Regions from separate parts of the Blautia sp. AM23-13AC genome, predicted to be linked through region 2. Evidence: riboswitches for the same ligand, from Rfam matches in the RefSeq annotation. Region 2 holds a riboswitch; the other holds the start of a gene.
What was found. Region 2 has a riboswitch for cyclic di-GMP ahead of DW642_RS16225 (ABC transporter substrate-binding protein). Riboswitches for the same ligand answer to the same signal wherever they lie in the genome.
Positions count from the first base shown of each region.

Region 1: it holds a riboswitch for cyclic di-GMP, as region 2 does, so the genes downstream of both, DW642_RS11085 (ABC transporter substrate-binding protein) here and DW642_RS16225 (ABC transporter substrate-binding protein) in region 2, are expected to answer to the same signal.

Region 1 is NZ_QTUL01000009.1:84,001-87,369, forward strand. It holds gene DW642_RS11085 (ABC transporter substrate-binding protein) at 1-1,674, opposite strand, end outside; cyclic di-GMP riboswitch class I at 1,774-1,849, opposite strand; gene DW642_RS16800 (helix-turn-helix domain-containing protein) at 2,296-2,502, shown strand; gene DW642_RS11100 (glycoside hydrolase family 3 N-terminal domain-containing protein) at 2,526-3,369, opposite strand, start outside.
Region 2 is NZ_QTUL01000004.1:171,887-175,255, forward strand. It holds gene DW642_RS16220 (hypothetical protein) at 6-947, opposite strand; gene DW642_RS16225 (ABC transporter substrate-binding protein) at 944-1,855, opposite strand; cyclic di-GMP riboswitch class I at 1,944-2,019, opposite strand; partial or broken gene DW642_RS06895 (helix-turn-helix domain-containing protein) at 2,154-2,399, opposite strand; gene DW642_RS06900 (SufB/SufD family protein) at 2,458-3,369, opposite strand, start outside.

The DNA.
Region 1 (3,369 bases), on a different contig from region 2:
CTTTTCTTTGTCTATTTTCTTATCATTAACTGTTAAGTCCTTTAACGAAAATCCACTTTCCTCTTGATTGACGATCATTTTCATACCGGATGCAATTGGTAATTCGTATTTATTGGTTACGTAAAAATTCTCATCAGCATCAGCAAGATAATTTTCCACGAGTTCATAAACCTGTTTACCATTGATTTTTGCAACATATAATGGTGTATCTGAACTCTTCGCTGTCATCATGCCAACCCGGCTGCTGGTGCATTCTCCTTTGTACATAGAAGAAGTGAAATAATAATATGGTGCCAGAGCCAGCTGTGCATCATTTTCTTCTCTGATCGTAGTTAAAATGGAAGATGCTGCATCACGGCCATTTCTATCGTTCAGTGAAATGGAATATTCATTTTCAAAATTCACCGTTGCTTTTTCTTCTGGATCTTTACGATTCATTACACTGCGAAAAGTATCATAAGCCTGTATTTCATCCATTTCCCCTGACAGTAATCCGTGAACAGCCTCAAGACTTGCATCAAATGATTTTTGGGCGGAATATCGGATATAAACAGCATTATGATTAATTTCCTCTTCCAGTCCAGGCACATCCTGCATCATGGTTGGAACATCTGTATTCAATGAAATAACACCGCTTCCATCCGCAATCAGCTTTTGCCCCTCTTCTGAAATCATACAATCCAGCACATCCAGCGCAGTATCCAGTTTCTCCCGGTCTTTTTCCAGGTTTTTGTTAAATGCAATGTTTAAGGACGGAGTCATGTACACATAGGATTCATCCGATGTCTGTGAAAAGTAAGGAATACGGATCAGCTCCGCATCCATCTGTTTCTGCAGCTGCTGCATAACCGTCGGATGTCCATGAAACATTGCTGATTTTCCTTCGACAAACATCTGGGTTCCTGTATTGATATCAATATTGATATCTTCTTTACCAAAATGCGAGTCCTTAAGAAACTGACTGGTTTCTGAAAAAATACGTTTCCATAATACATCATCAAACTTTACTTCATCCGCTGCAGTCTCTGCACCGTTTCGCCATTCAATACCATCCAGGCTTGTAAACTCACCGATTGCCGCCGCCTGGATGATTTCATTATTAGACCAGTCTTCCCTAAGATCCATGGAATACGGTTTTATGCCATTATCATAAAACTGCTGACAGGCCTGTACATATTCCTCATAATTTTCTGGAATCTTTACGCCATACTGATCAAACAGTGTTTTGTTGGCAATGATCGTCTGCGGAATACCACAGATTGGCAGCCACTGGATTTCATCCTCCGCATTCTTATAATATTGCACCGCATAAGAATAATACTTGGAAACAACATCATAAGAAGCAAAATCCATAAGATAAGGCTGTAAGTCCTGTGCATCTGTTCCAGAAAATCGACGTACTGTTATAATATCCGGTAATTCATCATGTTCTTTAAAATAACTGTATAAATCGGTATCATTGTTACCTATAATAAATTCAATATCCTGATCTGGAAACTGTTCATGGATATAGGGTGCAATATTTTTCATCAAACGATTTTCCCACAGATAAACGGTAAGATGATCATCATTTATAGATACTTCTTTCTTTGACTGTCCACATCCAGACAAGACAGCAGATGCTACAAGTACACCTGACACCACTGCTATCAGACAACGTTTTGCCTTTTTCATACTTTTATTTTCCTCATTCTTTCCTGATAAAATCATTATTGTTACGTCTATGAAATAACACCGTAAAAAAGCACCGTCAGACAGACAGTGCACCTCATTTTATGCAACTGGCTGCCATTTTAAAGGCCCTGTAGCTTTGCGTCCCAGACTTTCATCTGGTTTGCCAATTTCCTTATTATAGCTTTAATCTTATGCAAAAAACTGATTTTATTATACTTTAGTGTTCTACTATACACAAGAAAAAAATTAACATTTTAACGTTCAAAAACAAAAAAAGAACAGCCGATACATATACTCGAACTGTTCTCCTACTTCCGAAGTCCACGCAGCATTGACATTACTGTTTCCTGCTTATTTGTACTCAGATCGTTCCATATCCCTAGAACTTCTTTCTGTTTTTCTGTCAGATTCTCTGAATTATCTTCCTGAAAAAACTGCGATAATGTCACGCCCAAAGCTGCACATATTTTTTCAAGTGTGATCAGCGACGGCAGGTTTTCCTGCTCTGGTTCATATGGTACTTACAATTCCACGTTGTATGTGATAAACTATTATTGTCCATTTGGACTACCTTTACAATCCTTTTTACAACAAGTATACTTATTATATCGAAAAAATAATATGAAAATATCTGCAGAAATTATTAAGATATTGCCAAAACATAGAAAACAAATCACGGAGATAACAGAAACCACACTTCCCATCGGACAGATCGCCCTGCAGACCGGCTTCAGCCAGCAGTCCTATTTCGGAAAATGTTTCCGTGAAAAAATGAACTGCTCCCCACGGGAATACCGCAAGAACAGAACCGAATGCCGCTTTGTATAAAATGGCATCCGGTTCTGTTCTTTTTATTTCGCTGCGGCACTTGCCCAAAACGCTCTGTTTCTTCCCGCAACCCATTTATTTTCTTTCACACAGTAGCTTCCTCTTAAACGAATATCTTCTGAAGAACTTCCGACCTCTACTGCATATCGTCCTTTTTCCACTTTCCAGTGCATATCAATGTCCAGAAAAGCCATTTGATCCGTTTTCACCTCAAAGCATACCGTTTTCTTTTCGCCCTTTCGCAGGTGAATGCGCTTAAAACCTGCCAGTTCTTTTACTGGTCTTGTCAGGCTGGCATATTCATCTCGTAAATAAAGCTGGACAACCTCATCTCCTTCACAGCTTCCCGTGTTCTCAACAGCGCAGGAGATCTGAACCGTATCTGCTGCCTTTTCATTTCCCATCGAGATATGTAAATCCGAATATGTAAATGTTGTATACGACAGTCCGTATCCAAAATAATATCTCGGTCTGTGCGGCATATTCACATAATTGGCAAAACCGATACTGCCGCTCTGATCCCAGGAGGAACCATATGGATGATTGTAATAAACCGGAAGCTGTCCCACTCCATAAGCAACGGTAACCGGAAGTTTTCCTCCCGGATTATATATTCCGGTTAAAATATCAACTACTGCTTCTGCTCCTGTTTCTGATGGACTCCATGCTTCCAGAATAGCATCTAAATATTCCTCTGCAGCATCACTGGAAATCGGTCTTCCATCAAAGTGAACGCCAACCAATGGTTTTCCAAGCTGCGCAGCCTTGCGAATAAATGCATCCTGACATTTTGGAAGGTTAATATCAGTACTGTCAATTCCTTCTCCCATTGATGCCATGGAACACGTTCCGTGCTTACCGCCAAGC
Region 2 (3,369 bases):
TCTTCTCACCTCAGGGTTATGTAATCTTCAGCTTCTGCAAGAACGGCATTGCCACCTGAAACATATGCTGTCCAGGTATCTTTCACAGAGGTAGCTTCTCCATCAAATATCATATTTTCATCTACAGGATAAGTTTCCATATGCTGCGGTGTGGCAAGACAGGTCACCGTGAAAGCATCCTCATCCCGAACTGCCTTTCCATCCTTTGTAACTTTACTTAATGTATAGCCATCTTCCGTTTCATTAATTTCCACAGAAATACCACTAACCACTGGCAAAGAACCACGGTTAAACGGAATAAATCCTCCCTCATAGCCTTCTACAAAGTTTTTGATCATTTCTTTCAGCTCAGCCCCACTCATCTTGCTGCTGTAAGCCGCCAGACCATTTGGCATGATCATGTCACCTGCCATTTTTTCTGTGTAGCCGGCTTTCAGCACATTTCCCGTAAAGCTGTTTCCGGTTACGATCAGCACATCTGACCCATAGATGCCACGTAGCGTGTTTGCCATAACAGAATATGCTGCATTTCCTCCACTGCTGTGGAAACGGTTGGAATACGACTTCTGTGAATCCAGCACGATATCCTCAGAAGCAGTTTCTTCCTCAAGAAGCTGAGAATTAAATGACTGGTATGCCTGCCCTGCATCGTATTCTCCTAAGATCATCTTCGAAACCACATCCTTGGAAACAGAGAAAAAGTCATTTGACGCAATACGGATATACATATGGTTTTCTTCGATCACAGGTTTTATATCTTTCAGATATTCCGTAAGCTGCATATCCACCTCCTGACTGTAGCTTAACAGATCCTGTCCATCATAAACAATCCTGTTCTGCGCATCCTCTGAAAACATTGTATCCAGTACCTCCATTGCTTTCTTTCTGCGTGTTTCATCCTTTGTCAGATCACGGTTTAAGGCCACCTGGAAATATGGCGTAGTCATAATCCACTTTTCACCGTTCTCCTGAAAGAATGGCAGGAATGTTGTGTTAATGCCCGATCCTGGAACATTTTTACACCGGAAGAACTGCCAAAGTACATGGCAAGCTTGCTACTTTTGTACATCTCAACAATATCATCATAATCCATATTCAGATCTTCCTGACTAAGCCCTGTATCCTGAATAAACTGTTCCATACGTTCAAAAGCCTCTGGCCAGACGGTATCGTCCAGACCTTCTCTCTTTGTATTTTCCGGGTCACTGTAGACCGTCCGCCACTTGCGTCCTTCCACAGAAGACAACTCTGATATAGACAGACCCTGCAGTGTTTCCATACAGGTATAATCATAAGAATAGTCTGCCGTAAATCCACGAACACCCACTTTGTCAAATGCCTGGCAGGCGGAAACAAAACTCTCGTAATCTGTTGGCAACGGGATACCATACTTTGCAAAAAGATCTTCGTTCACTACAAAACCATGTGCATCCGCACACACAGGAAGCCAGTTTACGCTTCCATCCTCGTTCCTGAAATTGCTAAGGTAGGTATCATAGACAGCACCTGCCGCATTGGTTGTGGAAAGGTCCATCAGACTGTCTTTCAGGGGACTTGCATCATGCAGGGAAAAACGACAGCAGGTTATAATATCCGGCAATCCACCGTTTTCATCAAGAAACTTATAGAAATCCAGATCATTATTCCCTACTACAAATTCAACATTGATATCCGGGAGCTGTTCCTGGATGTATGGTGCATATTTTTCATACAGGTTTGTGTTCCATAAATACACCGTGATGGTTTCTTCGTCTTCTTTTTTTGCACTCTTCTCGCCACATCCTGACAAAAGTGATAAAGAGGTCACCATCACTAAACATACAGACAAAACCTTGCTCCATCTTTTCTTTTTCATTACAAGTCCCCCTAATAAAATTTATTATTGTCACGTCTATGAAATAACACCACAAAAAAGCACTGTCAGACAGACAGTGCACCTCATTTTATGCAACTGGCTGCCATTTTACAGGCCCTGTAGCTTTGCGTCCCAGACTTTCATCTGGTTTGCCGATTTCCATATTATAGCTTTAATACTTATGCAAAAAACTGGTTTTATTATACTATAGCACTCTACTGTACACAAGAAAAACATTACCGTTTTAACGCCAAAAAATAAAAAAAGAACAGCCGATACATATACTCGAACTGTTCTTCTACTTCCGAAGTCCACGCAGCATTGACATTACTGTTTCCTGCTCATTTGTACTCAGATCGTTCCATATCCCTAGAACTTCTTTCTGTTTTTCTGTCAGATTCTCTGAATTATCTTCCTGAAAAAACTGCGATAATGTCACGCCCAAAGCTGCACATATTTTTTCAAGTGTGATCAGCGACGGCAGGTTTTCCTGCGCCATGATTCTTCCCAGTGACGACTGGGAAATTCCTGACAGCTGCGATAATCTATATTTAGTGTCTGCTGATTAAGTTGCAAACACTTCTCTTGTTTCCTTTTTTTCTTCAGCTCAGGAAGTTTTCAATAATGACGTTTTCCGCCTCCGCTTCCGTCATGCCGAGCGTTCTGAGTTTCAACAGCTGCTCGTCATTGATCCGTCCGATCGCCGCCTCGTGGATGATTGCCGCATCCACATGCTTTGCCTGGATCTCCGGAATAGATCCGACCTGGGCGTGATCCATGATGATAGAATCGCACTGGATATGGGCGTGGCATTTGTTTTTGCCGACTGCCTTCGGATGGAAGACCTGGGAGGAATTGCCCTTTCCGACAGAACGTGAAATAATCTGTGCGGAAGAACCGCTTCCGTTCATACATACTTCAATATCCGACTCTGCCTTCTGGTCACCGTCTGTCATCAGACGTTCGAGCACGAACAGTTTGGAGTTTGCATCCATCACAACATTCGTCGTACGAATTGTTGAGTCAACGCCCTTAATCTGTACGGTATCCAGCGTAAAAACGGAATTTTCTCCGATTTCAATATTTGTCACCGGGTTCAGAATCCGCTGTCCCGTTCCGTTTCCCTCTCCGTAATGCTTTTCCTCGTAGCGCACGTTGGCATTTTTTCCTACATGGAACGTATGGATACCGTCGTGCCGGCTGTCGTTGCAGCCGCCGTTGTGGATACCGCAGCCCGCTACAATCGTAACATCGGCGCCGTCCGCAACGTAGAAATCATTGTAAACAAGATCCGTCATACCGGAAACGCTGACGACAACCGGGATAAATACTTTTTCGCCTTTTGTCTCGCCGTCAATCAAAATATCAATGCCCGGCTTATCCTCTTTTTTGCGGATTTTGATATGTTCACTGTCACCGTGGCAGAGCGGAATGCCGTTCTGGCGGAGATTGTATGCCCCTTTCTGCTCAAATCCCTCGCTGATCTGATTTAATACGCCCTGGGTTGTCTCATC